DNA from 4 places in the Micromonospora sp. NPDC047467 genome. Region 2 is predicted to be linked to each of the others. Evidence: riboswitches for the same ligand, from Rfam matches in the RefSeq annotation. Region 2 holds a riboswitch; each other region holds the start of a gene.
The links. A riboswitch is a leader RNA that binds a small molecule or an ion and turns the genes downstream of it on or off. The one in region 2 is predicted to bind cyclic di-AMP.

Region 1 (7,554 bases), on a different contig from region 2:
ACCTCGACCGGGTGTACGCCCGCCTGGCCGAGCTGCGCCAGTCCGCGGTCCGCGCCGAGCGCGACGGCTACCGGATGGCCCGGGTGGGCACGTTCGGCGCGCTCGTCGAACGGGACGCGATGGTCTTCCACGCCGCGCAGCGTCGGCACACCCTCGACGCCGAACACGAGGGACTGGTCTTCGGCCGGCTGGACCTGCGGGACCGTCAGGTGCTGCACGTCGGGCGGCTCGGCATCCGCGACGAGGACGCCACCACGCTGGTCGTCGACTGGCGTGCGCCGGCCGCCGCCGCGTTCTACCAGGCCACCCCGGCGCAGCCGCTGGGCGTGGTGCGGCGCCGGACCATCCAGTCCCGGCGGGAGCGGGTCACCCGCATCGAGGACGACCTGCTCGATCCCACCGCCACGCCGGAGGGGATGACGGTGGTCGGCGACGGCGCGCTGCTGGCTACCCTGTCCCAGGCCACCGGCCGGGGCATGCGGGACATCGTGGCGACGATCCAGCGGGAGCAGGACGAGGCGATCCGGTCGCCCGGTTCCGGGGTGACGATCGTCGCCGGCGGACCGGGCACCGGCAAGACCGCCGTCGCCCTGCACCGGGCGGCCTTCCTGCTGTACTCCGACCGCAGCCGGTACGCCGGTGGCGGCATCATGGTGGTCGGCCCGTCCACCGTCTTCGTCGAGTACATCGCCTCGGTGCTGCCCTCGCTCGGCGAGGACACGGCGACCCTGCACTCGCTGGGCACGCTCTTCCCGGGGATGACGGCCACCCGCACCGATCCGCCGGAGGTGGCGGCGGTGAAGGGCTCGCTGCGGATGCGTCGGGTGCTGGAGCAGGCCGCCCGGGACGCGGTGCCGGGCGGGCCAAGTGAGCTGCGGCTGCTCTACCGGGGCGGGTTGCTGCGGCTGGACCGCGCCGAGTTGGACGCGATCCGGGACCGCGCGCTGCACCGGGGCGCCCGACGCAACGAGGCCCGCCGGGCCGGCTTCGACGGGATCTTCGCCGCGCTCTGGGCGCAGGCCCGTCGTCTGAACACCGGCACCGGCCGGCTGCCGGAGCAGCGGTCCTTCGAGGGCGAGATCGCCGAGCGGCCGGAGTTCCGCGAGTTCCTCAAGGCGTGGTGGCCCCGGCTGCACCCCCGGCACGTACTCGGTTGGCTGGCCCGTCCGGACCGGCTGCGTCGGTACGCCGGCGGCATCCTCTCCGGCGCGGAGATCCGGCTGCTCGAGGCGGCGTACCGGAGCCTGGACACCGACGGCCTCACCATCGCCGACATCGCGCTGCTGGACGAGTTGGACGCGCTGCTCGGCAAGCCGGCGCAGCCGGCGCGGGCCCGGCGCGACCCGTTCCAGCTCGCCGGTGGGGTCCGGGAGCTGACCACCCTCGGCGACCGCCAGCGGGCGGCCCGCGCGGCGGCGCGGGAGCGCCCGGCGGACTACCGGGACTACGCGCACGTGGTGGTGGACGAGGCGCAGGACGTCTCGCCGATGCAGTGGCGGATGATCGGCCGGCGCGGCCGGCTGGCCTCGTGGACCGTGGTGGGCGACCCGGCGCAGACCGCGTGGACCGGCGACCCGGAGGAGCTGGCCCGAGCCCGGGACCAGGCGTTGGGCCGCCGCAAGCGGCACGACTTCACGCTGACCACCAACTACCGCAACTCGGCGGAGATCTTCGCGGTGGCGGCGGCCGAGATCCGCCGGCTCTATCCGGACCTGCCGCTGCCGAGGGCCGTCCGCTCCACCGGGGTCGACCCGGTGGAGCTGGTGGTGCCGGCAGCCGGGTTGGAGACCGCGGTCGTGGAGGCGGCCGCCGGCCTGCTGGCCGAGGTGGACGGCACGGTGGGGGTGATCACGCCGGTCCCCCGCCGGGACGAGGTCGCCGGTTGGCTCGGCGCGCTCGGCGCGTCGCGGCTACAGGTGGTGACCAGCCTGGAGGCCAAGGGCATGGAGTACGACGGCGTGGTGCTTGTCGCACCGAGCGAGATCCGGGCGGATCCGGGGGCGGGCGTACGCACGCTCTACGTCGCGCTGTCCCGTGCCACCCAGCGGCTCACCACCATCGACCCGATCGGCTGAATCCGAATCGGCGCGGCCCGGAGTCGGCACTGCCGGACAGTTGCATACATAGCGATGTGAGCATACATTTGACCCGGTCCCGGACGGCAACGGAGGGTGGGTGTCGTGGGTGCAGGTCATGACCACCACCACGCCTCGGTCGCCAATGCCGCGCACCAGCACCGGGGCCGACTCTGGGCGGCATTCGGGCTGCTCGCCACCCTGATGGTGGTCGAGGCGGTGGCCGCCCTGCACACCGGCTCGCTGGCCCTGCTCTCCGACGCCGGGCACATGTTCACCGACGTGCTCGGCATCGGGATGGCGCTCGCCGCGATCACCGCCACCCAACGGGCCACCGGCGACCCGCAGCGCACCTTCGGGCTCTACCGCCTCGAGGTGCTCGCCGCCCTGGCCAACGCCGTCCTGCTCTCCGGCGTGGCGATCTACGTGGTGATCGAGGCGATCCGCCGGTTCGGCGACCCGCACGAGGTGGTGGCCGGCCCGATGCTCGCGGTGGCCGTACTCGGCCTGCTCGCGAACGTGGTCGCGTTCGCCCTGCTCCGCACCGGGGCCCGGGAGAGCATCAACCTCCAGGGCGCCTACCTGGAGGTGCTCGGCGACCTGCTCGGCTCGGTCGGCGTGATCGGGGCGGCACTGCTCATCACGGTCACCGACTGGTGGTGGGCCGACCCACTGGTGGCGGTCGCCATCGGCGTGTTCATCCTGCCGCGCACCTGGCGGCTCGGCCGCGCCGCGGTCCGCATCCTGGTGCAGGCCGCCCCGGAACACCTCCAGGTCACCGCCGTGCACGACCGGCTGGCCGCCGTGCCCGGCGTCGTCGAGGTGCACGACCTGCACGTCTGGACGCTCACCTCGGGCATGGAGGTGGCCTCCGCACACCTGACCATGGCCCCCGGCGCGGAGGTCGGCGCCGTGCTCACCGCCGCGCGTGCCGCCCTCCAGGAAGACTTCCGGATCGAGCACGCCACGCTCCAGATCGAGCCCGGGGCCGCACCCGGTGCCTGCGGTGCCGTCACCTGGTGACAATTTGCCGAGATTTCATCGCATTAGTCGACATTCACGGTGACGACGTAGGCACCGTCCGTCACATTGGCTGCACCTGCCCCAGCGGCACCGGTAGGCTCGGTCTCGGCCACCACCAGGCGGCGCCCTCCCGGCGCCGGTGGGGGCCGCCGCCTAATCGCCCGAGAGGGCGAACCGGGGAACCACGTTCCTGGGGTGCATCCGCGTCAGCGGTAGGGATCTTCCGTCCCGAACCCGTCAGCTAACCCGGTCGGCGGCTAACGGAAGGACACGCATAGTGGCACCAGCACGACCCCCCGCCGCCCGACTGGCGGCGCTGATCGTCATGATGTTCACCCTCGGCGTCGCGATCCCGGCCGGCGCAGCCTCGGCCGCTCCCCCGGCCGCCCAGCGGGCCGCCGCAGCACCCAGCGACGACGAAGAGGGTGGCACCCCGGCCCTGCGGGCCCAGCTCGAAGCGGCCAGCAAGGGCTACCTCGACGCGAAGCGCGCCCTGGACACCTCCGTACAACGGCAGCAGCAACTCGCCACCAAACTGAAGACCACCGAAGCCGAGATGAACGAGCGCAACGGCAAGGTCGGTCAGATCGCCGGCGTCGCGTACCGCACCGGCCGGCTCAGCACCGTCTCGGCGCTGCTCAGCACCAACACCCCCGAAGGCTTCATGGACCGGGCCGCCGCGCTGGACGTGGTCGCCGCCAACGAGGACCGGGCACTGCGCGACCTCCTCGCCACCAAGGACGAGGCCAACCGCACCCGCGTCGCCCTCGACGGCGAGATCCGCGAGCAGCGCAAGCAGGTCGAGGTGATGGCCAAGCGCAAGGAACAGGCCGAGCGAGCCCTGACCGTGGCCACCACCAAGCCGCAGACCACCACCGCCGACACCAACTCCAACCGGGGCACCTCCAGCGCCAACGCCAAGGCCGCGCCGCGCAACTCCGACGGCTCCTGGCCGTCCGAGTCGTGCAGCGTCAACGACCCGACCCCGGCCAACGGCTGCATTACCCCCCGCACCCTGCACGCCCTCAACCAGGCCAAGGCCGCCGGCTTCACCCGGTACGTCTCCTGCCACCGCTCCGGCGGCTCCGGCGAGCACCCCAAGGGCCGGGCCTGCGACTTCGCCGCGCAGAAGAACGGCTTCGGCGGAGACGCCACCGGCGGCGACAAGACGTACGGCAACAACCTGGCCGCGTACTTCATCCGCAACGCCGACCGACTCGCCGTGCTGTACGTGATCTGGTACAGGCAGATCTGGCTACCCAGCAGCGGGTGGAAGTCCTACAGCGGAGCGGGCGGCGACCCGTCCAGCGATCACACCAACCACGTGCACCTGTCCGTGTACTGACCCGACCCGGCCGGCGCCTCTCCGATGTGGGGCGCCGGCCGTCGGCCCTCAGGCCGCTGAGCGGGCTGGCCTGGCACCGGCCGCACCCCGATTGCCCGGCAACGCCAGCCATGATCGCGCTGCAACCAGGATGTAGTGGCCTCGCAAGCAGCCGGAGGCCACTACATCCTGGATCGAGCACGATCATGGCGAGGTCGCCGCGCACAGGACGCGGCTCGCGGCGCGGCGCGGCGGCGCGCGAGGGCGCGAGGGCGCGGCGGCACGGCGCGCGTGGGCGGGGCGGCGTGGGCGCGGGTGTGGTCAGGCGGGGGTTGGGGGGTTGTCGGTGCGGTCGAGGGCCGCGCCGAGTCGGGTCGCCAGGGCCAGGTGGGCGGCTCTGGCCTGGCGAAACGCGTACCGGAAAAGGGGCGCTGGCGCCCGCAGGGTGATCTCGACGTCGATCCGGACCAGGCCGTCCGGCTCGGTGCGTAGCCGGGTGTGGTTGCGCACCGTGGTGGCCGGCCACTGGCGGGCCACCGTGACGATCTCGTCGTCCTCGCAGACCAGCACGTCCGCCTGGTAGGTGGTTTTGAAGCGCAGCGGGCCGGCGGCCAGCCGGTCGTTGATCGTGTAGCTGGCCCGGGCGCCGGGCCGGGGCGGGACCCGGCGAACCCGGATGATCAGCGGATGCAGCTCGCCCTGGCGGGTCAGGTCGCTCAGCAACGCCGCCGCGTCGGCGAGTGAGCAGCGGGCCTGGACGGTGTAGCTGAACGTATCGCTGCTGAACACACCGTCTCCTGCCGTCGATGGTCGCACGATCGTCCCGTACCCCGGTCAGGCTGGCAACGCCCGGACGGACGCCGGCCGTTGCCCCGGCATTCGCGGCGCGTTATCACTACCGTCGGCTGTGGGGATATCACCGGTCGTGACGGAGGGCGGAGACATGAACGGCGATGCTCGGTGAGCGGGCACGTGATGGTCTTCGCGCCCACTCCGCAGCTGACGGTGACGGTGGACCAGCCGAACGACCATCCCGAACTGCACCTGCACCCCGGCGGGCAGGGTGTCTGGCAGGCCCGCATGGTGCTGTCGCTCGGGGTCGACGTGGTGCTCTGCGCCGCACTCGGCGGCGAGATCGGCCAGGTGCTGGAGCCACTGCTGGTCAGCGAGGGCGTGGACCTCAAGGTGGTGGTCCGTGACTCCGGTAGCGGCGGGTACGTGCACGACCGTCGGGACGGCTCCCGGCAGGAAGTCGCCGACGTGCCGGGGCAGCCGCTGAGCCGGCACGAGCTCGACGAGTTGTACAACCTGGCGCTCGGCGAGGGCCTCCGCGCCGAGGTGAGCGTCCTCAGTGGGCCCAACGCGCCGTGGCTGGTCCCGGCCGACGTGTACCGGCGCTTCGCCGCCGATCTCGGCGCCAACGGCAGCCGGGTGGTGGTCGACCTCTCCGGTGATCATCTTGGCGCGGCACTGGAGGGCGGAGTGTTCTTCCTCAAGGTGAGCCATGAGGAGCTGATCCGCGACGGCCGCGCCAGCAGCGACGACAGCGCGGAGCTGACCCGGGCGATGTACGAACTGCACGCCGCCGGCGCCGAGACGGTGGTGGTGAGCCGGGCCGACCAGCCGGCGTTGGCGCTGATCGACGGGGAGCTCTTCGAGGTGGAGATGCCCCGGTTGGAGGCCGCCGACCCGCGCGGCGCGGGCGACTCGATGACCGCCGGGGTTGCCGCCGTTGTCGCTCGCGGCGGGGACATCCGGACCGCCATCCGCACCGGTGCCGCAGCCGGGGCGCTGAACGTGACCCGGCACGGCCTGGGCACCGGCCGGTTGGACTCGATAACCGGGCTGGTGGAACGCGTCCGGCTGGTCCCGGCGGACAGCCGGCCGCAGGAGCGGACCACCCCCGACGAGCTGGCCGACCGGGCGGTCGAGAGATGACCCTGCGGGTGCTGGTCACCAACGACGACGGGATCGCCGCGCCGGGCATCCAGGCGCTGGCCTGGGCCGCGGCGCAGCGGGGCCTGGACGTGGTGGTCGCGGCGCCGCTGGAGGAGGCGAGCGGCACCAGCGCCGCGATGAGCGCGGTGGAACGGGACGGCCGGGTGGTGGTGCACGACCATCCGCTCCCGGACCTGCCGGGTGTGCCGGCGTACGGGGTCGGTGGCTCGCCCGGGTTCATCACGCTTATCGCGCTGCACGGCGCGTTCGGCCCACCGCCGTCGGTGGTGTTGTCCGGCATCAACCGGGGCGCGAACGCCGGCCGCGCCGTGCTGCACTCCGGCACGGTTGGTGCCGCGTTCACCGCCGCCACGAACGGCTGTCGGGCGATGGCGGTGTCGCTGGACGTGCTGTCGGCGGGTGAGGCGACGGCCGCCAGCGGTGGCGCGGCGGTGGACGCCGCAGCCCGGGTACGCGACGCCGAGCGGCACTGGAGCACCGCCGCCCGGGTCGCCCTGGACCTGCTGCCCCGGCTGACCGCCGGGCCGCTGGAGAGCGTGCTCAACGTCAACGCCCCCGACCTGCCGCACGGCCGGCTGCGCGGGGTGCGCCGTGGTTCGCTGGCCAGCTTCGGTCAGGTGCAGATGACGGTGGCCGAGTCGGGGCACGGCTTCGTGCGTACCTCGTTGGAGGAGCCGGGGCAGGCCGCGCAGCCCGGCACGGACGTGGCGTTGCTGGCCGGCGGGTACGCCTCGGTGACCGCCATCCGGGCGGTCACCGAGGCGGCCGACGTGGACCTGACCGGCCTGGATGAGCAGCCCTGACGGGCAGGATGGTCGACGCTCAGGCGCCGGGAAGCACCTCGGGTGTGGCGGCGCCGGCGAAGTAGGGCTCCGGAGCGCCGAAGAGGCCGAGCAGGCCGGTTACCCAGAGCTGCCGGTGCACGAACCGGCTCGGTTCGGTGACCACCAGCTTGACGCCGCTGACCTCGGCTGTCTGGAAGCCGGCGACCATGGCGCTGATGCCGACGGAGTCGATGAAGGTGACCAGCCTCATGTTGAGCTCGATGCGGAGCGGACGGCCCTTGGCCAGCACCTCCGCGATCGCTTCTCGCACCTCGTACGCTGTGTCGACGTCGATCTCGCCTCGTGGGGCGATCTCCACGACTCCACCGGACAGAACTGATTGCACGAT
Region 2 (7,554 bases):
TTCGAGCAGGGCCCGCAGGGCGGCACCGGCGGTCCGCTTGGATCGGGCCTCGAAGTAGCGGCCGGCCAGGATGAACACGGTCACCCCGGCGGCCGCTTCCAGGTAGATGTTGCCGGCACCGTCACTGCGGGTGATGTCGAAGCGGAACGGGTGCGTCATCCCGGGCATGCCGGCGTCGCCGAGGAAGAGCGCCCAGAGCGACCAGCCGAACGCGGCCAGGGTGCCGAGTGAGACCAGGGTGTCCATGGTCGCCGCGCCGTGCCGCAGGTTGGTCCACGCGGCCCGGTGGAACGGCAGCCCACCCCAGACCACCACCGGGGCGGCCAGGGTCAATGACAGCCACTGCCAGTAGTCGAACTGCCAGGGCGGCACCATGGCCAGCACGATCACCGGCACGCTGAGCGCCGCCGAGACCCAGAGGCGGGTACGCGGCCCGCGCAGCGGGTCCACCGGCTCCTCGGTGGTGGCCGGCGGCGACGGCAGAGCCGCCGTGTAGCCCGTCTTCTGCACGGTCTCGATCAGGTCGTCCGGCGTGACGTCGTCGACGTACCGGACGGTCGCCTTCTCGGTGGCGTAGTTGACGGTGGCGCTGACCCCGTCCATCCGGTTGAGCTTCTTCTCGATCCGGGCGGCACAGGCGGCGCAGGTCATCCCGCCGATGGCCAACTCGATCCGGTTCGGCGCCTCGGGCAGCGGTCTGCTGGTGGTGGTCATCGTCTGGTCCCGTCAGTTGTGCCCGTGGCCGGGGGTGCCGTGGTCGGCGCCGTCGGTCGGTGCGGGTCCGCTCGGGTCGCCGCCGTTGGGCGGGGCGTCGGCCGGTGGGGTGCCGGCCACGACGGTGAACTCGGCGGTGTGCACACTCCCGCCGTGCCGGAAGTCGAGGTAGAGCCGGTAGCTGCCGGCCGACGGCACCTCGGCCAGGAAGGTGACGGCGGGGCCGGGTTTGGTCCGCCCGTCGCCGGGTGTCCCGTCCGGGTGCACGTGCAGGTACGCCAGATCACCCCGGCGCAGTGCCACCAGATGCCCGTACGCGCCCAGGTAGGGCTCCAGGTCGGTGACCGGCTGCCCGTTTCGGCTGATGGTCAGGGTGAGCGGTGAGGTGCGGCCGGGCTGCGGCTCACCGGTCAGCGTGACCGTGTAGCCGTCGACGGTGGTGCTGGTGGCCGGGGCGGGCAGGGGCCGTTCGGTCAGCGCGCCGGGGACTGTCACGTCCACCCCGAGGGTCAGCGGCTCACCGCCGGTCGGGGTGAAGTCGGCGAACGCCCGCCACTGCCCGGGGCCGGCCAGCGGGTTGTCGACCCGCCAGGTGCCGTCCGGTGCGAGGTCGGGGTGGACGTGGCGGAAGCCGGACAGGTCGCGCCGGGCCACGATCAGGTGCATCCGCTTGTCGTGCGCCACGTCGTACCGGGTCACCGGGCGGCCGTCCGGCCCGGCGATCCGGAACGCGAACTCGCCGGCCGGCGCGGCGACCGGTTCGAGGGTGTAGCCACGGTCGGAGACGAGCAGGCCACCGGGGAGCAGACCGGCCGCCTCGTCGTGCGCGGTGGGGCCCGAGGTGTGGGCGGCGCCGCCGTCGTGCCGGCTCTCGGCGCTCGGAGCGGCCGGGTCGGCGACCCGGCCGATCCCGTACGCCGCGCCGAAGACCGCCGCGAGACCGAGGGCGAAACCGCCCAGCCTGGTCACCGTGTTCATCCCGGGCCGCCCGATCACGCCTCGACGAGGTCGTAGCCGGCCTCGTCGACGGCGGCCCGGACCGACTCCACGGCCACCGGCTGCTCGCTGCTGACGGTGACCTGGCCGGTGCCGAGGTCGACCTGAACGTCGTGCACGCCCGCGATGGCGCCCACCTCGGCGCTGACCGCGCTGACGCAGTGCCCGCAGGTCATGCCCTTCACCTGGTACGTCGTGCTGACCATCGAATGTCTCCCTCTGTCATCTCCGAGCCTATACCCCCCGGGGGTAAGTCGGAGACGGATCCGTGCCCTTGTCATGTACCGGTACCCGGTGGGGGTATCCCGGCGAGAGCGACAGTACCATACCCCCCAGGGGTACGCTATCCTGGTCGCCATGACCGCACCGACCCCGATCCGCGGATACACCGCCAGCAAGGACCAGCTACTCACGCGACTTCGGCGCGTCGAGGGGCAGGTCCGGGGCATCGAGAAGATGGTCGACGAGGACCGCTACTGCATCGACGTGCTCACCCAGATCTCCGCGATCCAGGCCGCACTCGACAAGGTGGCCCTGGGCCTGCTCGACGGGCACGCCCGGCACTGCATGCACGAGGGGGCGGCCGAGGGCCGGGCCGACGAGATGGCCACCGAGATGATGGCGGCGGTCGGCCGGCTCATGAAGCGCGGCTGACGACCCTCAGTCCGGTGCCGGGTCGAGACGGACCCGGCGCAGCAACTGCGCGTTGAGCGCCACGACGATGGTGGACGCGGACATCAACAGCGCGGCCACCGCCGGGCTCAACGCCACACCCGCCCAGGCCAGCACTCCCGCCGCCAGCGGCAGCGCCACCACGTTGTAGCCCGCCGCCCAGGCCAGGTTCTGCCGCATCTTCCGGTACGACGCCCGGGACAGCCGGACCACGGCACCCACCCCGCGCGGGTCCGACGACGCCAACACCACCCCGGCGGACTCGATCGCGACATCGGTGCCCGCCCCGATCGCGATGCCCACGTCCGCTCGGGCCAACGCGGGCGCGTCGTTCACTCCGTCGCCGACCATCGCCACGGTCAGCCCTCGCCCCTGGAGCTCGGCCACCCGGCTGTCCTTCTCCGCTGGCAGCACCTCGGCGAAGACCTCGTCGACTCCGGGCCGGAAGCCGAGTTGGGCCGCGACCGCCTCGGCCACCGGACGGGCGTCACCCGTGATCATGGCGATCGTCCGTACGCCCTCGGCACGCAGCTCGCCGATGGCCCGCTGAGCCTCCGGACGCACCTCGTCGGTCAACGCGAACGCGCCGAGCACGGTCCCCGGCAGCCGCACCAGATGCAGCACCGCCGCGCCCCGCGCCGACCACCGCCCGGTCGCCTCCTCCAACTCCGCCGGGAGCGACAGGCCCAGCTCCCGCAGCAGCGCCGGCCCGCCCACCGCGTACTCCGTACCGTCGACGGTGGCCTGCACACCGCGGCCCGGCAGCGATCGGAACTTGGCAGCCGAGGCCGGGCCGGCACGCCCGGCCGCCGTCACGATCGCCCGGGCCAGCGGATGCTCGCTGTCCGACTCGACGCCCGCCGCGATCCGCAGCACCTCGCCCCGCTCGGTGCCCGCCGCCACCACCACGTCGGTGACCACGTGCTCGCCTCGGGTGAGGGTGCCGGTCTTGTCGAAGAGCACCGCGCCGACGGTCCGCATCCGCTCCAACGCCAACCGGTCCTTGATCAGGATTCCGGACCGCGCGGCCAGCGCGGTCGAGAGCGCGACGACCAGAGGGATGGCCAGACCGAGCGCGTGCGGGCACGCGATCACCAGAACCGTGACCGCGCGGACCACCGCCTCGTCGGGCTGACCGAGCGCGGTCCAGACCAGCACGGTCAGCACAGCGGTGCCGGTGGCCACGTAGAACAGCGCGGCGGCGAACCGGTCGGCCAACAGTTGCGCCCGGCCACCGGAGGCCTGCGCCTGCGCGACCATCCGCTGGATGCCGGCGAGGGCGGTCTGCTCACCGAGCGCCTCGACACGGACCCGGACAGCCGAGTCGGTGGCCACCGTACCGGCCACCACCCGATCGCCCGTCGACCGCGCTACCGGCCGGGACTCACCGGTGATCATCGATTCGTCCAGTTCGGCGTCACCCTCGACGATCCGGCCGTCCGCCGGCACCCGACCCCCCGGGCGGACCAGCACCACGTCGTCGATCCGCAGGTCGGTCACCGGCACCGCCTCGACCCGCCCGTCCGCAGCCACCCGCTCGGCCTCGTCCGGCAGCAGCGCGGCCAGCGCCGCGAGCGCGCCCCGCGCCTGCCCGATGGCCTTCATCTCCTGCCAGTGCCCCAGCAGCATGATGGTGACCAGCGCGGCCAACTCCCACCAGAAGTCCAGGTCGAAGGCGCCCACGCTGGTGGCCAGCGATGCGGTGTAGGCCACGGTGATCGCCATCGCGATCAGCAGCATCATGCCCGGTGCCCGGTCCCGTACCTCCCGGACCGCGCCGACCAGGAACGGCCAGCCGCCCCACCAGAACACCACCGAACCGAGCACCGGGCCCACCCAGGATCGGCCCGGTACGTCGCTCAGGCCCAGCTGATCCGAGACGAGATGGCTGGTCAGGACCACCGGGATGGTGAGCACCAGGCAGACCCAGAAGCGGCGACGGAACATCGCCGGATCGTGCCCGACGTGCTTGTCATGCCCCGCGTGCTTGTCGTGCTCCGCGTGCTGCGTGGGCGCGGCGGGGGTGGCGTGCCGCTGGCGGTCGGGGTCGGGCGCTGACGGAGCGGGCATTCCTCCAACATGCCCCGCCGGTGGCCGCCACGCGAGTGGTTCGCCTATCCGACACCCCGTCACGAACTGCAAGCCCGCTGTGGCCTGGTTAGCATTTCCCAGGATGACTCTCCATACGACGCCGCACACCCAGGCTGCGGCGCCACCACGTCGTGGCGCCACTGCCGGTCAACCGTGCCGGGCGATTACCGTCCGTGATCGAACGATCGTCAGTCGGCGGTCCATCGCGCCTCTCGCAGCCGTTTCCCTGTCAACGGTGAACCGACCGGTCCGCTGACACGTACCCCGCACCGGATCGTTGGGAGTTCTCGCATTGGGTTCCGACCACAGCCGTTCCGCTCCGCCCGCCCCGCCGGGGGTGCGACGGATCCTCGTCGCGACGGTGGTGCCGCTCTTCGTGGCCACCGTCCTCGCCGCGGTGGTGCTCTGGCCGCGCGACGGGTCACCGCGCGCCGGTGGCGAAGCGGACGTGCCGCGATACCACGGCACGGTGACCCGGGTGGTGACCGAGCCCTGCCCGCCGGCGGCGAACCCCGAGGGCACATCGGCCGCCGGGGACGGGCCGTGCGGCACGGTGGACGTACGGGTGGAGGACGGGCCGAGCGCTGGGCAGCAGGTCCAGACCCCGGTCCCCGCCGGGCCCGGAGCGCCCCGGGTGGCGGTGGGCGACGAGGTCATCATGGTCGAGTTGACCGATCCGACCGATCCCGCCGCCAGCAGTTGGAACATCGCCGAGCACCAGCGGGGAACGCCGCTGCTGTGGCTGGCGGTGGTCTTCGCCGCCGCGATCGTCGCGTTCGGCCGATGGCGGGGCCTCGCCGCGCTCGCGGGGCTGGCGGCCAGCTTCGCGATCCTGCTCACCTTCGTGCTGCCGGGCATCGCCGCCGGGGGGTCACCGCTGCTGGTGGCGGTGGTCGGCGCCGCGCTGATCATGTTCGTGGTGCTCTACCTGACGCACGGGGTCACCGCGCAGACCTCGGTCGCGGTGCTCGGCACCCTGGGCAGCCTCATCCTCACCGGCGTCCTCGCCACCATCGCCACGGCCGCCACCCACCTCACCGGCTTCGGCAGTGAGGAGGCGACGACGCTGTCGATGTTCCAGGGCGACGTGGACCTGCACGGTCTGCTGCTCGCCGGGATCATCATCGGGTCGCTCGGCGTGCTCGACGACGTGACGGTCACCCAGGCGGCCACCGTCACCGAGTTGGCGAACGCCAACCCGGGGCTGACCCGGTTGCAGCTCTACCGGGCGGCCACCCGGGTCGGCCGCGCCCACATCGCCTCCACGGTCAACACCATCGTCCTGGCGTACGCGGGCGCGTCACTCCCCCTGTTGCTCCTGCTCACCGCCGACTCGCGGCCGATCGCGCAGATCCTCACCAGTGAGTTCCTCGCGCAGGAGATCGTTCGCAGCGCGGTAGCCACACTCGGCCTGATCGCCGCCGTGCCGCTGACCACCGGGCTGGCCGCGGTGGTGACCGCGGCCGGGCGGTCGGATGCCACCCCGTCCGCCGATGCTCCCGCCCCGCGCCCCCGACCGGACCGGGCAGAGGCACTGGCGGCACTCGGCTCACCGCGAACGGGTCGACCCGACGGGCCGGACCAGACGCGGACCCCACCCCCACCCACCGCCACCGATCCGTGGCCGCAGTCGAACAGGAGCACAGATACGGCATGGTGACACTCCTCAGCGTGACCGGATCGGGCAGTCGTCCTGGAGGCCACGTCACTGGTCACTCAACGCCATGGCGAAATGACGCTTTTGGTGGGCATCCAGGCGTAGCTCACCCGGTCGACTCTCGGGTAACCTCGCTGCCGGTTACCGATGTAGGCGCGAAGCGGCGCCTGCGGTGCCACCGCCCAATCGCCAACCGGCGAGCCGGGGACCCAGGCACGTGGGGTGAATCCGCAGCAGCGGTAGGGGCCACTTCCGCCCCGAACCCGTCAGCTAACCCGGTCGGCGGTCGACGGAAGGGAACATTGTGACGGCACCCCTACGCCGCTGGTTGACACCCGTGGTGGCCGTGATCGCCGCACTGACCGTGCTTGCCGGGCCCCTCCCAGCCCACGCCGCCCCGGCGACCCCCACACCGTCCGGGCACGAGGAGGACAGCGAGCCAAAGCTGCTCAACGACGTCATCGAGCAGGCCAACCGCGACTACTCCGCCGCCAAGTCCAAGTTGGACAAATCCAAGAAGCGGCAGTTGGAGCTCGCGATAGAGGTCGACCGGGCCAAAGCCGACCTGGAGGCGCTGGCCCCGCAGGTCGGGCAGATCGCCGCCCAGTCGTACCGGACCGGCCGGATCGGCGCGATCGCGATGCTGCTGGAGAGCGACGCTCCCGACTCCTTCGTCCAGCGCGCCGCGACGCTCGACGAGATGAACATGGTCAACGAGAAGAAGCTCGCCGAGGTCAACACGGTCAAGGCCCGCGCCGAGCAGGCCAAGCTGGCCCTCGACACGGAGGTCCGCGAGCAGCAGAAGCAGACCGCACTGATGGCGAAGCGCAAGAGCGAGGCGGACAAGGCGCTCTCCCTCGTCGGCGGGAAGGGCTTCACCGGCGGCCTGGTGGATGCCACCTCGCGGGTCGCGAAGATCGGCCCGGGTCGCACCGCCGACGGTGACTGGAAGCCGCAGTCGTGCAGCGAGGACGACCCGACCACCTCCGGCTGCGTCACGCCCCGCACGCTGCACGCGTACAAGGAGGTCAAGCTGGCCGGCTTCAACCGCTTCGTCGGCTGTTACCGCCCCGGCGGGCCGTGGGAGCACCCGAAGGGCCGCGCCTGCGACTGGTCGCTGCAGAAGAGCGGCTTCGCCCCGTGGCACAACGAGGACACCCGCAAGTACGGCAACAACGTCGCCGCGTTCCTCATCCGTAACGCCGACCGACTCGGCATCTACTACGTGATCTGGAACCGACAGATCTGGTTCCCGGCGACCGGGTGGAGTTCGTACAGCGGGCCGTCGAACCACACCGACCACGTCCACATGTCGCTGCTCTGACCACGCCTACAGCAGTCGACGAGGGCCGCCCCACATCGCGCGGGGCGGCCCTCGTCGCGGGTCTCGGGCTACGTCAGGCGGCGGCGGGCGCCGCCGGGCC
Region 3 (6,840 bases), 520 kb from region 2:
GATCAAGAAGCTCGAGGCGTCGCTGCCCAAGACCACGGTCAAGACCACGGGCTGCCCCACCATCAACGGTGTGGTCAACGTGGCGGCCCAGAAGGCGATCAAGACGGCCTGTCAGCAGGTCGGCAAGCCGTACGTCTGGGGTGCCACCGGCCCGAACTCGTTCGACTGCTCGGGCCTGACCCAGTACGCCTACAAGTCGGCCGGGATCAGCCTCACCCACCACACCGGCAACCAGTGGAACGAGGGCAAGGCCATCTCGCGGGCCGACGCCCGCCCCGGTGACCTGGTGTTCTTCTTCAGCGACCTGCACCATGTCGGCCTCTATCTGGGTAACGACCAGATGGTGCACGCCCCGCGCGCCGGTAAACCGGTGCAGGTGGCAAGCATCAACCACATGCCGGTCGCCGGGTTCCGCCGACCCGGCTGATCCCCACCAGGCACGACGACGGCCCCCGGTCACCGACCGGGGGCCGTCGCGGTTTTCAGCGGTACGCCGGTCAGCGCGGCGCGCCCACCGGGGACGGCAGCACCTGCACGTCGGCCAGGTTGACGTACATGATGCGGTGGCCGAACTGGATCTGCACGTACCTGTTCTCGCCGCGGATCACCGTCCAGTCGCCGGGCGAGGAGCCGTCGACCGTGCTGGCCCGGTAGTACTCACCGGGCAGCACCGCGCCGACGGCGTACCGCTGCCCGGCGGCGAGGGTGTACTGCAACGGCGAGATCGCCTGGTAGGGCACACCGGCCGGGTAGGCGGCCTGCTCCGGGTACGCCCGCCCGTACACCGGAATGGTGGCGCGGCCGGGCTTCGGGGTGACCACCACGCCGACGGTCCAGGTGGCGGTCGGTGCGGTCTTCGGGTTGTGGAACCAGGCCCGCTGCCCGAGGTACCAGATGGCCGTCCAGTCACCCTGCCGCCCGGCCAGCGCGTACGTCTGGCCGGCGGAGGCGCGGGCGCCGTGGTCCGACACCTCCATCGTGTTCGGGGTGCCGTCGGGGCGCAGCGCGATGTCGTTGACCAGTGGCGCGTCCGCGGCCGGTGCGGTGCGCAGCACCACCGACGACGATCCGCGCGGCGGGCACGGAACGCCGGGGGTGACGCATCCAATGAACGCCGGCTGGTTGGTGGCGTAGTCCGGGTCGATCCGGACCAGGCCGGTCGCCGGGGTGCCGGTGTCCAGGCGCGGCGCGTGCAGCAGGTCGAAGTAGTGCGTCCAGTCCCAGTACGGTCCCGGGTCCCAGTGCATCCCGCGCACGGTCGACGCGGTGGTGCCGGGCACGTTGTCGTGGCCGATGATGTGCTGGCGGTCCAGCGGGATGCCCAACCGCAGCGCGAGGTGTCGGACGAGCTTCGCGGACGTCCGGTACATCGCCTCCGTGTACCAGGTGCCCTGCGCGGCGAAGCCCTCGTGTTCGAGCCCGATCGACTTGGCGTTGACGTACCAGTTGCCGGCGTGCCAGGCAACGTCCTTGGTCTTGACGTGCTGGGCGATGTGCCCGTCCACCGAGCGCAGCGAGTAGTGCCAGCTCACGTACGTCGGGTCCTGGACGAGGTTCAGGGTGGTCGCCCAACTCGCCTCGGTGTCGTGGATGACGATGTATTCGATCTTCTGCCGGGCGGGCCGGTCGGAGAGGTCGTGGTTGCCGTAGTCCCCGTCGCCGAACGCCTCGTACGGCGCGGGAATCCATTCACACGAGATGGTGCGCGGGCACTCCAGACCATCCGGGCGGGCGAGCTTGCGCAGACCCAGCCGGTCCAGCCAGGAACGCTCCGGCCGTACCGTGCGGGCTGGCAGCGTGACCCGCTGACCGTCGTCGGTCACCCGGGACTCGCCCGCGCCGATGGTGGTGAAGACCTCGTCGGCGAAGGCCGCCGCGGCGTCGGCGCTGTCCGCGCCGGCGTAACGGGCCACCGCGCCGTACCAGGCGGACGGGTCGCTGCCGGCGCCGACCGGCGCGCCCAACTCCCGTTGGTACGCCGCCAGCAGCGCTGCCCCGCCGCGGATGTTCACGTTGGCGTCGGTGCGTAGCGACTCGGGGGCCGCCCCGGTCAGCGCGGCGGCGGCGTCCACGGTCTGCAGGGCCGCGCTGGGCGGCGCGGAGTCTGCGGTGTGGCGGGGTGCCAGCGTGGTACGCGAGTCGTCGCCGCGCGGGTCCTCGGTGCCGGCGTCGTGGTGGCCGCGTCCGGGCAGGGCGGTCACGTGCCGGGCGTCGGTCAGGTGCATCGGGCCGTAGCCGCCGCTGGTGCTCGGTGTGCCGGCGTTGCTGTCCCAGCGGGACTCCAGATAGGAGACGCCGAGCAGCACGGCGGTCGGTACGCCGTACTCGCTGGCTGCGGCGGCGTACTGCTGCTGGCGGTCGGCGGTGGCTGCGGCGGCGGCCGGACCGGCGGGCAACGGTAGTGCGGTCGCGGCGACCACGGCGGTGACCAGCAGTGCGTGCCGGCCGGACGACAGGGTTGGATGGCGCATCGAACCCCCTAGATTGCGTGGGTAAGGGTGAGGCCACCCTCCCGCCGGCCGGGAGTCTGCGTCAATACCTTTCCATGTATGCACACGTCCGGAAGGAAACTTTCGCCCACGGTCCGTGACCCCTCCGGATCGGTACGGAGTGTCACGGCCCCACGGGTTGCGGATTGGTAACGGCCGTCTCTACTCTGGTCATTTGTCGGCCCGGTGGCAGGTCTGCCCGTCCCGGGCAGTAACGGACCGACACCGCCGAGTCGCTTGCGAGCGAGCCGGGGACCCAGGTTCCCCGGGGTGAATCCGCAGTCACTGCGGTAGGGCGCCGACTTCCCGCCCGAACCCGTCAGCTAACCCGGTAGGCGGTCAGGAAGAAGGAGTACGGAACCCCGGTGGCACTTCATGCCCCGCGGCCGTCGTCCGGGCGGTCGGCGTCAGCCGACCCGACACCGACCGCGCCGCGTCCACGCTGGCCCCGCTTCACCACCGCCCTCGCCGCCCTGGTCGGCGTCGCCGTCGTCCTGACCGGCAGCGCCACGGCGGCCCACGCGGACCCGTCCGTCGCCGAGATCGAACGCCAGATCGACGCCGACTGGAACAAGCTCGAACCGATCATCGAACGGCACAACGCCACCCGCACCGACCTGGCCGCCAAACGCAAGCAGGCCGACGCCCTGGCCGCCCGGATCGCTCCGCTGGAGCGCCAGGTCGACGCCGCGATGGACAAGGTCAGCGCCCTGGCCGTCCGCGCGTACATGGGCGAGAACGTCTCCACCGTCAACGCCGTGCTCGGCAGCCGGTCACCCAGCGAGATGGTCGGCCAACTGGAGATGCTCGACCGGTTCGCCCACAACCAGCAGCAGGACGTACAGCAGGTGTCCGACCTGCGTGACGAGCTGGCCCGGCAGAAGGCGCCGCTGGACGAGATGGTGGCCCAGCTGACCCTGACCGAGGCGCAGCTGGCGGCGAAGAAGAAGCAGATCAACGCCGAGATCGACAAGCTCCAGAAGCTGCGCCTCAAGGTGTACGGCAACGGCGGCGGCGGTCCGCTGCGTCCGGCGCCCTGCCCGGCCAGCTACCCCGGCGGCGGCGCGGGCACGGCGGTCAAGTTCGCCTGCGCCCAGATCGGCAAACCCTACGTGTGGGGCGCCGAGGGCCCGAACTCGTACGACTGCTCCGGGCTGATGCTGGCCGCGTGGGCCAAGGCCGGGGTGTCCCTGCCGCACAACGCCGCGCAGCAGAGCCGGGTGACCAAGGACGTCAGCCGCGCCGACCTGCGCCCCGGTGACCTCGTCTTCTACTACAGCGACATCCACCACGTCGGCATGTACGTCGGCAACGGCTGGGTGGTGCACGCGTCCCAGGCCGGTCAACCCGTCAAGATGAAGAAGGTCGACGACGGCCCGATCCACAGCTACGGCCGCCCAGGCTGAGCCTCTGCTGGTCGAGGGCCCGTCGCGATCCGTCGCGGCGGGCCCTCGTCGTTGACCCGACCCTCAGCGGGTCGGCCAGGCCCGCCAGTTCTGCCAGGAGCGGCTCGGCGTCGGCCCCCGCTGACCCTGGTAACGCGAGCCGTAGACCACCGAGCCGTACGGGTGGTCGGCCGGCGAGGAGAGCCGGAAGATGCAGAGCTGCCCGATCTTCATGCCCGGCCAGAGGGTGATCGGCAGGTTCGCCACGTTGGACAGCTCCAGCGTCACGTGACCGGAGAAGCCCGGGTCGATGAAGCCGGCGGTGGAGTGGGTGAGCAGGCCGAGCCGGCCCAGGCTGGACTTGCCCTCCAGGCGGCCGGCGAGCTGGTCGCCGAGCGAGATCACCTCCAGCGTCGAGGCGAGCACGAACTCGCCCGGGTGCAGCACAAACGGCTCGCCGTCGGGCACCTCGACCACCGAGGTCAGGTCGTCCTGTTGCATGGCCGGGTCGATGTGCGTGTAGAGGTGGTTGTTGAAGACCCGGAACAGCCGGTCGAGTCGTACGTCGATGCTGGACGGTTGGACCAGGGTGGGCTCGAAAGGGTCCAGGCCCAGCGCGCCGGCCTTGATCTCGGTGACCAGGTCGCGGTCGGAGAGCAGCATCGGACCACCATAGCGAGGCACGCGGTGACCAGCGTGTCGAGGTCGCTCTTCGTACATTTGTTCGATAGAATGCCGGCATGGCTTCCTGGTCCGATTTCGCCGCCGACGAGCCCCGACTCGCCGACGGGATCCGCGTTCTCCTGCAGCAGTACGGGCCGGGCTTCGGCTACCTGGCCACGGTCCGCGCCGACGGCGGTCCCCGGGTCCATCCGGTCTCCCCGGTCATCACCGACGAGGGTCTGTTCTGCTTCATCATCGACTCGCCGAAGCGCCGTGACCTGGAGCGGGACGGCCGCTATGCGCTGCACTCGTTCCCACCGGAGGAGAGCGACGACGAGGCTTACGTGGCGGGGCACGCCTGGCCGGTGACCGATCCGGCGCGGGTGGCCCGGCTGGCGCAGACCGCCCGAGCGGAGCCGCAGGTCGACTGGCGGCTCTTCGAGTTCACCGTCGACGTGGCGATGCTGACCCGCCGCGAGCACCAGATCACGGGCATTCCTGGTCTCCCGCCGAGCCGTCCGGCCGTTCGGGTCTGGCTCGACCCGCACGCCCCGACGGCTGCGGCGCCGCTCGGCGTACCCCAGACCCGCCCGACCCGTCTCAGCCGTGACGTCCAGTGCACGGCCGCCTGACCACCGCCCGAAGACGCCGGTGCCGGCTTCGTCGTGACGGAGCCGGCACCGGTGGTACGCGGAGAAGTTAGGCCGCGCGGTACGCGTTCCAGGCGGTCAGCATGCGGCTGGCCTGTCCCGGGGTGAACTGATACATGCACGAGTCGTAGGTGTAGTCCATGAAGTTGGTGATCGGGTCCAGCCCGGCCGCCGAGCAGGTGTTGCGCCCGGTCGGGCACTGGTAGGCCGGCGACGCCTCGGCCGGGGTGTCGCTGACGCTGTCACCCGAGCCACCGCAGCCACCCTGGAAGGTGTGGTAGAGGTTCAGCCAGTGACCCACCTCGTGGGTGCCGGTGTCGCCCTGGTTGTAGTTGGTGGCGGTGCCGCCCGGCAGCGACTCGTTCAGCGCGACCACGCCGTCCATGCTGCTCAGGTTCCGCTGCGGGAAGGTCGCCCAGCCCAGCAGGTTGTTGCTCAGTTCGCCGAGGTAGATGTTGAGCGTGTTCTTGCCGCCCACCCGCAGCGAGGACTTCATCGACCGCTCCGCCGACGAGCCCTGCACGATCGGGTACCACGATGGGTTCGTCACCCGGTTGATCTTGTCGAGGCGGAAGGCGAACGCGGTGACCGCGCCGCCGGTCGCGCCGGCGTACGCCTGGTTGAGCACGTTGATCTGGGCGGTGACCAGCGAGTCCGGGATGTTGCCGCCGGCCCGGGTGCTGTTCTCCTGGATCACGTGCACCACCACCGGGATGGTGACGGTGGCCAGTGCCGTCGCGCCGGCACCCGTGCGGAAGTTGGCGCGCTCCCGCAACGCCGCCGCGAGGTCGGCTTCCCGGTCGCGGACCTGGTCGGCGGTCAGTTCGTTCGGGTCGTGCTTGGCCGCACCGCCGGGCCTCATCCGGGCGTTGGCGTGGCTGTCGGCCGGCTCCACGCAGGCGCCACCAGGCGCTGCCGAGAGGGCTGAAGCAGCCGGCACGACACCTACGGCGGCGGTGCTGAGCAGCAGCGCGAGGGTTGTCGACGCGACACCGGCGGCACGCCGGGTCAGCAGGTTGGGACGGAGTCCCATGGGCCCACCTCTTTCTGGCGGCGCGGCAGGGGGTGTGTCACGCCATGGCGGAGAACGTGTGGCAGACGTTACAACCCATCGATGCATTTGAGAACGACTATATGTTGCCGTGAGGAAACTTCTTGCTGGCCCGCGTCCCGCTGTCGGCACGCGGGGATGCCTGGGTGCACCGGCTCGGCGACTCGGGTACAGTGGTGCCGCCCGCGGGTGTAGTTCAATGGCAGAACATCAGCTTCCCAAGCTGACAGTGCGGGTTCGATTCCCGTCACCCGCTCCACGATCGAAGCCCTGGCAAGGACGCGAGTCCCGCCAGGGCTTTCGATGTTCCACGGGCCGCCAGCGCCCGATGGGCCATCCACGGGCCATTAGCCACGCTTCCTGCCGGCCTTCTTGCCCTTGCCCTTGCCCTTCGCCTTGTCCGAGGGGCCGGCGGCCGACTTCTTGGCCTTCTTGCGCTCGGCCTTCACGGCGTCGCTCACCGCCTGGGCGATGGCCCGATCCGCCTCCGAGGTGGGGTGAGGCCGTGGCAGTGCGTCCGGGCTGACCGGTTCAGTCCTGGTCGAATACGGTCGCCCATGTCAGGACGCACGCGTCGTTTCCGGCGGTGGCGAGCAGGCTGG
Region 4 (7,554 bases), on a different contig from region 2:
CACTGACCCCGGCGCGGGAGCGCATCCCGACCGTGGTGGTGGACGACGCGCACATCATCTACCGGGTGCACCAGGGCGCTGGCGGTGGCACCACGCCGGTGGCCGCGCTGCGTCGGCTGGTCAAGCGCACCAACGCGCCGAACGTCCGGGAGGTGCACGCGGTCAAGGGTGTCTCGTTCACCGCGTACCGGGGCGAGGCGATCGGGCTGATCGGCAGTAACGGCTCCGGCAAGTCCACCATCCTGCGGGCCATCGCCGGTCTGCTGCCGGTCAACCGGGGCGCGATCCACACGCAGGGGCAGCCGTCTCTGCTGGGCGTGAACGCGGCGCTGCTCAACGACCTGTCGGGTGAGCGCAACGTCGTCCTGGGCTGCCTGGCCATGGGCATGCATCCCGACGAGGTCGCCAAGCAGGCCGAGGGGATCATCGACTTCTCCGGGATCAACGAGCGGGGTGACTTCGCCAGCCTGCCGATGCGGACGTACTCGTCCGGCATGGCGGCCCGGCTGCGGTTCTCCATCGCCGCCGCCAAGAAGCACGACGTACTGCTCATCGACGAGGCGCTCGCCACCGGCGACAAGGGCTTCCGCAAGCGCAGCGAGCAGCGGGTGCGGGAGCTGCGCGAGGGCGCCGGCACGGTGTTCCTGGTCAGTCACCAGCTCTCCTCGGTGCGCGACACCTGCGAGCGGACGATCTGGCTGGAATCGGGCGTCATTCGGATGGACGGCCCCACCGACGAGGTCATCCGCGAATACGAGGCGTACGCGAACAGCAAGTAAGGTGCCGGCGAACCTCCGGCATCGACACGGTGCCATGGGCCGCGTCGCCCACGTTGGGGCGGCGCGGCCCGCGCGTTAAGGTTCATTCCGTCGCCGCTCGGGCGGAACCTTCCGTTAACGCATTCGGAGAGAGTGAGGATCCGGCAATGACGCAGGACCAGACCACTGGCCCGGACGCCACACCGGAGACTCCCGTGCCGTGGCGGCCCTCACGGACAGTGGCCGTGGTGCTGGCTGGCGGCACCGGGACCCGGCTGGGCCTCGGCATCCCCAAGCAGCTGCTGAAGATCGCCGGCAAGCCGATCATCGAGCACACCCTGGCGGTCTTCGAGGCCGCACCGGAGATCGACGAGATCATCGTGCTGATGGCCACCGGCCACGTCGAGGACGCCCAGCAGATCGTCGAGAAGGCCGGCCTGCGCAAGGTCACCAAGGTGATCGAGGGCGGCGACACCCGCAACGCGACCACCCGGATCGCCCTGGACGCGGTCGGCCCGGCCGACTGCAACATCCTCTTCCACGACGCGGTACGCCCGCTGCTCAGCGGCCGGATCGTCCGCGAGTGCGTCAACGCGCTCTGGACCTACGACGCCGTGGACGTGGCCATCCCGTCCGCGGACACGATCATCCAGGTGGACGAGAACGACTGCATCACCGACATCCCGGTGCGCTCCCGGCTGCGGCGCGGCCAGACCCCGCAGGCGTTCCGCTCCCCCACCATCCGCGAGGCGTACCGGTTCGCCGAAGGTGACCCCGACTTCGCCGCCACCGACGACTGCGGCGTGGTCCTGCGCTACCTGCCGGGCACCCCGATCAAGGTGATCGACGGCTCGGACGAGAACATCAAGGTCACGCACCCGGTCGACGTACACCTGGCGGACAAGCTCTTCCAGCTCGCCGCGGCGCAGGCGCCCCGGCTGACCGACCACCGCAGCTACACCGAGGAGCTGACCGGGCGCACCATCGTGGTGTTCGGCGGCAGCTACGGCATCGGCCACGAGCTGACCGAGCTGGCCCGGCGCTACGGCGCCCAGGTCTTCCCGTTCAGCCGCTCCACCACCGGCACCCACGTGGAGCGCGCCGAGGACGTCGAGGCCGCCCTGAAGACCGCCTTCGAGGCCACCGGCCGGATCGACCACGTGGTGGTCACCGCCGGGATCCTGGAGCGGGGCGCCCTGGCCGAGATGGACGAGGAGACGATGGACCGGCTCCTGCAGGTCAACTTCGTCGGCCCGGTCACCATCGCCCGCCAGGCCCTGCCCTACCTCCAGCAGACCAAGGGTCAGCTGCTGCTCTACACGTCCAGCTCGTACACCCGGGGTCGGGCTCGCTACGCGCTCTACTCGGCCACCAAGGCCGCCCTGGTCAACCTGACCCAGGCGCTCGCCGACGAGTGGGCCGACGTCGGCGTCCGCGTCAACTGCATCAACCCGGAGCGGACGGCCACCCCGATGCGGACGCGGGCCTTCGGCGAGGAGCCGGAGCACACCCTGCTCGCCGCGGAGGCCGTCGCCCAGTCGTCGCTCGACGTGCTCGTGTCCGACCTGACCGGCCAGGTCATCGACGTACGCCGGGCGCCTGGCGACGGGCCGACGCAGGCCACCGTGCCGGCCCAGCCCGGGTCGGGGCGGGTCGAGGTGTCGGCCGGCACGATCGCCGCGAGCTGACGCGGGCACCGGAAGCGGGACGGCGGCGAACGGAGCGGCATGCGTGGTGACCTGATCCGAAAGCTGGCCGCTCGGTGCCTGAGCGTCGGCTTGGCCGTACTGGCGTTCGTCGTGGTGGCGCTGACCGGTGCCACCGGATGGGGGCTGGCGCTGGCCATCGCCGCGCTGGTCGCGGCCGCCGCCGAACAGCGGATCCGGCCCGGCGCCGACCTCGTCGCCGAGACCGCGCTGATCGCCGCCGCCGTGCTGGTCGGCTACTCCCGGCGCCTGGACGACGGGGTCGACCTGGCGCTGGTCGCCACCGCGCTGGTCCTGCTGGGGCTGGTGCTGCTGGTGGGGCCGCTGCGCGCCGCCGGCAACCTGGAGATCCGGGCGGCCAACCTGCCGGTACGGACCTGGACCCCGCTGATCGCCGGTCAACTCGGTGTGGGCCTGCTCGGGTTGCTCGCCGCCGTGGCCCTGGCCGCCGCGCTCACCCTGCCCGCCACCGTCGCACTGGCCGCCAGCCTGCTCGTGGGCGCTGGCGCCGGTGCCGTCGCGCTGGACCTGGCCCGGCGACGGTTCCGGCCGAGCAGCGGCGGCGGCCCGGTCGCCCGCGCGCTGCGTCGGCACCAGCCGGAGTTCCTGCTCCACTTCTCCGCGCCGCCCGGCTCCGAGTACCAGGTCACCATGTGGCTGCCGTACCTGGAGCGGATCGGCCGCCCGTTCATGGTCATGGTGCGAGAGCCGGAGTTCCTCGCGCCGATCGCCGCGGCCACCAGCGCGCCGGTCGTCTACTGCCCCACCCTGCGGGCCATGGACGACGCGCTGGTGCCGAGCCTGCGGGTGGCCTTCTACGTCAACCATGGCGCGAAGAACAGCCACTGCATCCGGTTCACCCAGCTCACCCACGTGCAGCTGCACCACGGCGACAGCGACAAGGCGCCCAGCGCCAACCCGGTGTCGGGAATCTTCGACCGGATCTTCGTGGCCGGTCCGGCGGCGATCGACCGGTACGCCCGCGCAGGGGTGCAGATCCCGGCGGAGAAGTTCGTCGTGGTGGGCCGACCCCAGGTCGAGTCGATCGAGGTACGCCCCGAGCCGGCGACCGGGCTGGCCCACCCCACGGTGCTGTACACGCCGACCTGGACCGGGCACCACGCCGACGCCGACTACTGCTCGCTGCCGGTGGCCGAGGAGCTGCTGCGGCGGCTGCTGGAGCGCGGCGCGACGGTGATCCTGCGGGCCCACCCCTACACCGCGCAGAACCCGACCTCGGCCCGTCAGCTGGGCCGGCTCACCGAACTGCTGGTCGCCGACCGGGGCCGCACCGGGCGGCAGCACGTGGTCGGCGCGGCAGCCCGGGAGCTGAGCCTGACCGAGTGCGTCAACCGCTCCGACGCCCTGATCTCCGACGTGTCAGGGGTGATCTCGGATTACCTCTACTCCGGCAAGCCGTACGCGGTCACCGACATGGGCGACGAGGGCGACCGGTTCACCGAGAACTTCCCGCTGGCCGGGTCGGGCTACGTGCTGCGGCGGGACATGTCGAACGCGGTCGAGGTGCTGACCTCGCTGCTCGACACCGACCCGCTCGCCGAGGCGCGCTGGGCCACCCGCCGACGCTACCTGGGCGACTTCCCCGCCGACGCGTACGCCGAGGCGTTCCTGACCGCCGCCCGCCGGGAGCTGGCGCCGACGCACCAGGCGACCGAACGGCCGGCGCAGCTCACTCCCCTGACCTGACCCACCGCTCAGCGGTACGCGTCCAGCAGCGCCAGCACGGCCGCCGGGTCCTCCACGTGCGCGTTGTGCCCGAGCCCGGGCAGCGTGGCGACCGGCACGCCGTACTCCTTGAGCTGCGCGTCGGTGACCATCGGGTCGTGCTCGCCGCGCGCCAGCACCACCGGCACGTCGGTCGCCGCCAGCAGCGCGGCGAGATCGGGCTCGCCGACGGCGAACGCGCTCGTGTCCATCGCGAGGCGCCACCGACCGTCGACCTGGCGCAGGCCGGCGTCCACCATCGGATCGTCCGGCGGGACCAGGCCGGCCAGGCCGGCGACCCGCAGATAGCGGCGGGCCGCCTCGGCGCGGCTGGCGAACCAGCTGACCGGGCGGGCGGCGAGGTCGACGGCGCGGGTCAGCTCGTCCGGTGACCAGACGGCCTTGATGCCCAACCCGACCACGGCGTCCACCGGCGTCCCGGCCGCGCGGGCGGCCAGCGCCAGGCCGACCACCCCACCCAGCGAGTGCCCGAGCACCACGATGCGGTCGCCGGGCGCCAGAGCCTGGGCGACCCGCTGGGCGAAACCGCTGAAGGAGTACGACGGCAGCGGGGCCGACCAGCCATGGCCGGCGAGGTCGGGTGCCAGCCACCGCCCGGGCCAGTGCTGCTCCAACAGTGGAGCCCAGGGCAGCCAGACGTCACCTGTCGCCCCCATGCCGTGCAGCAGAAGCAGGACCGGCCTACGGTCGGCGTGACCACCCGATTCATCCACCACGGCCGCAGTCTCCCACGGTTCGCAGCCCGCGACGAGAGCCGTCGCCCCGGCATCGACGAAGACGCCGCGGGCGCCGGCCCCTCGTGGGGGTCGGCGCCCGCGGCGTCTTCGGACTCCACCTGGGTCAGGCGGAGTAGCCCCGGGTGGCGATCCAGTTGGCCAGGTCGATCGTGGTCATCCAGTACTCGGCGTTTGCCGCGTCGGCCGAGTCGGCGATCCGGACGGTACGGCCGTCGTCCTTGTAGCCCACCACCGCGACGTAGTGCCCGCCGCCGTAGGAGTGCCAGCCGCCGTTGGTGTCGACGGCGTCCCCGGCCACGTTGGCCACCACGCCGCGACCGTCGGTGATCGCGGTGACGACATCAGCCTGGAGGCGGTCCATCTGGGCCGGGCTGGGCGAGCCGGCGAACATCCGGGTCTGGTACGGAGAGCCCTTGACCTCGGCGTTGAGCACCCGGGTGGTGTCCAGGGCCGAGTTGGTGCCCATCTCGGTGGTGCCCAGCTCGGCGCCCAGCTGATTCTGGGTGCGGTTGATGCCGGCGGCGCTGAGGGCGTTGCGGGTCGCCGCCGGGCCGCAGTTGTAGTACGTGTTCTGCACCTGGTAGTCGTAGTCGAGCACCTTGGTGGCGGGTGGCTTCGGTGCCGCCTTCTTGACGGTCACGTCCGGGTCGCTGCTGGCCTTGGCGGCGGGCGACGCGGCGCTGGCGGACGGGGCGGCAGTGCTCGGGGCGGCGCTGGCCGAGGGGGACGCGACGCGGGCCTCGCTGCGGGAGGCGGCGGTGTCGCTGCGCATCTCGGCGACCGTTGTCGCGGTGTGCTGGCTGGCCGGGGCGTCATCGCCGCCGGCAACCAGGGTGCCGGTGGTGGTCGCGATGGCGAGGGCCGCGACGGAGGCGGCGGCGATCTGGTACGGACGTTCGGTGGCGAGACGACGCAGCTGACGCTGCAGGGTGTGCTTCACGGTTCCTCCACGGTTCGGGGGGAGAGCGGCACACCGGGGCAGCCCGATATTCGGGCAGGCGCCAGCGCGCGGACCGTGGTCCGCGGATGGTGAACCGCTCAGGGGAACGCCCGGCACGGCCGGGCGGGAAAGGCGGTGACCCGGGGGGGGTCAGCTCACCGTCACGAGACGGACAAGCGCGGGTACCGCTACGCCGTGAAGGCGGAGGAATGGCCGAGGGGTGCAGGGGTGCTGCATGAGGATGGAACTCCTTCCGACACCGCCTACCGGGTTAGCTGACGGATTCGGGCGGGAAGATCGCCCTACCGCGGGCCGTGGCTCGCGGATTCACCCCGGACTTACTGGTGGGTCCCCGGTTCGTTGATCACGATTGAGCGGGTCAGCGCGGCGTCGCCACTTGCGATCGATTACCGCACCGGACGGGACGACACTACTGGCCGGCCTGAACCCTGCCAAGCCTGGTTCAGCTGCGTAAACCTCAGGCGGCGCGACAATTTCTGGGCGTATTGCCACTGACGTGACTCGATGGGACGAGCGGTTACGGCGGCACCTCAGGTCGACAAGCGGACAGGTCGTCGACAATGCCGACACATCCGCGCGAACAATCCGGCCGAACGCGTCAGCCGCCCGGTTTCCGGAAGGTGTGACCGGGCTCACCGAATATTCGGGGCGTTCAGCCCACCCGGGCCGGACGCCAGCGCGCCGCAGCAGCCGGAAGGGCCGCCACCCGCACGGTTCGGCGGGGCATCGCCCGGGTCGGCCGCAGCCGAGCCGCCGCCGCGTACGCCTCGTCGGCCAGGGCACGCGCCGAGGACGCGGCCAACTCGGCGTCGCGCCACGCCAACCGTTCCCGCGCGGCGGCGACCTCGTAGTCGGCCCGCCTCGCGTTGCGGATCGCCCGGTGGAGCAGCGCCTCCTGCTCCACCGGGTGCCGGCGCGGATCCCAACCGTGCCGGTGGCCGAACACGTCGCTGAGCTGCCGCATGGCCAGGTCTCCCCGCCAGTGCGCCGCCATCGCCGCCTGGTGCAGGTAGCGCTCCCGGGCCGCGTACTCGGTGGGCGTGCGGGGCGTACGCGGGGTGGGCAGCGCCCCGGCGCCCGCGAACCGACGGGCGGCGGCGTCCGCCTCGTCGTACCTGATCCAGGCCTGCTCCACCTGCTCCTGAGCGGTCAGCCAGTCGGCGCGCCGACGGCGGGCGGTCTGCGCCGCGCCGGCCGCGGCGACGGCCACCTCCTCGGCGTACCGGCGCAGGTCTGCGGCCTCGGCGGCGGCCAACTCCCGGGCGGTGGGCGCCGGGTCGACCGCCGGGGTGTCCCGCTCGGGACGGGCGACCAGGACGGCGAGCACGGTCAGCGCCAGCAGGAGCAGGGCCGACCAGATGGCGGCGGCCTGCGGCACCTCGGTCAGGAACTGGTAGAAGACGACGGTCTCCATGGTCGGCACCTCGGCAAGAGAGCGTTGCGATGGGAAGCCGCACGACCGTCCGGGCCAGGGCGGGCCACGGGTTGGCGGGGTGCGGAGCGGTGTGTCGACAGGTGCGGTGGCGGGACGGGCGTCCCGCAGGGCTCGGGACGGGCGTCCCGAGGGCTCAGCGCCCGGGTGGGGCGCGAGGACCCGCGCTGGCCGGGTCGTCGGCGCGGGGCAACCGGTCGGCGGCCGGGCCCAC

Region 1: linked by a shared signal. The riboswitch ahead of ABZ780_RS13605 (hypothetical protein) and the one ahead of ABZ780_RS06660 (hypothetical protein) in region 2 are both predicted to bind cyclic di-AMP.
Region 3: linked by a shared signal. The riboswitch ahead of ABZ780_RS04200 (NlpC/P60 family protein) and the one ahead of ABZ780_RS06660 (hypothetical protein) in region 2 are both predicted to bind cyclic di-AMP.
Region 4: linked by a shared signal. The riboswitch ahead of ABZ780_RS27705 (C39 family peptidase) and the one ahead of ABZ780_RS06660 (hypothetical protein) in region 2 are both predicted to bind cyclic di-AMP.

Annotation. Positions count from the first base shown of each region.
Region 1 covers NZ_JBEYTO010000004.1:231,237-238,790, reverse strand. The annotation lists gene ABZ780_RS13615 (AAA family ATPase) at 1-2,075, shown strand, start outside; gene ABZ780_RS13610 (cation diffusion facilitator family transporter) at 2,181-3,098, shown strand; cyclic di-AMP (ydaO/yuaA leader) riboswitch at 3,239-3,370, shown strand; gene ABZ780_RS13605 (hypothetical protein) at 3,424-4,443, shown strand; gene ABZ780_RS13600 (SRPBCC family protein) at 4,744-5,211, opposite strand; gene ABZ780_RS13595 (PfkB family carbohydrate kinase) at 5,383-6,360, shown strand; gene ABZ780_RS13590 (5'/3'-nucleotidase SurE) at 6,357-7,184, shown strand; gene ABZ780_RS13585 (STAS domain-containing protein) at 7,204-7,554, opposite strand, start outside.
Region 2 covers NZ_JBEYTO010000002.1:524,613-532,166, reverse strand. The annotation lists gene ABZ780_RS06690 (heavy metal translocating P-type ATPase) at 1-714, opposite strand, end outside; gene ABZ780_RS06685 (hypothetical protein) at 727-1,692, opposite strand; gene ABZ780_RS06680 (copper ion binding protein) at 1,707-1,916, opposite strand; gene ABZ780_RS06675 (metal-sensitive transcriptional regulator) at 2,068-2,364, shown strand; gene ABZ780_RS06670 (heavy metal translocating P-type ATPase) at 2,371-4,329, opposite strand; gene ABZ780_RS06665 (YibE/F family protein) at 4,766-6,133, shown strand; cyclic di-AMP (ydaO/yuaA leader) riboswitch at 6,300-6,430, shown strand; gene ABZ780_RS06660 (hypothetical protein) at 6,435-7,454, shown strand; gene ABZ780_RS06655 (carbonic anhydrase) at 7,528-7,554, opposite strand, start outside.
Region 3 covers NZ_JBEYTO010000002.1:3,926-10,765, forward strand. The annotation lists gene ABZ780_RS04190 (NlpC/P60 family protein) at 1-427, shown strand, start outside; gene ABZ780_RS04195 (N-acetylmuramoyl-L-alanine amidase) at 498-2,471, opposite strand; cyclic di-AMP (ydaO/yuaA leader) riboswitch at 2,706-2,841, shown strand; gene ABZ780_RS04200 (NlpC/P60 family protein) at 2,855-3,895, shown strand; gene dcd (dCTP deaminase) at 3,959-4,537, opposite strand; gene ABZ780_RS04210 (pyridoxamine 5'-phosphate oxidase family protein) at 4,615-5,169, shown strand; gene ABZ780_RS04215 (zinc metalloprotease) at 5,237-6,220, opposite strand; tRNA gene ABZ780_RS04220 (tRNA-Gly) at 6,424-6,497, shown strand.
Region 4 covers NZ_JBEYTO010000012.1:70,906-78,459, forward strand. The annotation lists gene ABZ780_RS27685 (ABC transporter ATP-binding protein) at 1-779, shown strand, start outside; gene ABZ780_RS27690 (bifunctional cytidylyltransferase/SDR family oxidoreductase) at 926-2,446, shown strand; gene ABZ780_RS27695 (CDP-glycerol glycerophosphotransferase family protein) at 2,486-4,171, shown strand; gene ABZ780_RS27700 (alpha/beta hydrolase) at 4,180-4,926, opposite strand; gene ABZ780_RS27705 (C39 family peptidase) at 5,051-5,887, opposite strand; cyclic di-AMP (ydaO/yuaA leader) riboswitch at 6,133-6,274, opposite strand; gene ABZ780_RS27710 (hypothetical protein) at 6,561-7,322, opposite strand; gene ABZ780_RS27715 (hypothetical protein) at 7,477-7,554, opposite strand, start outside.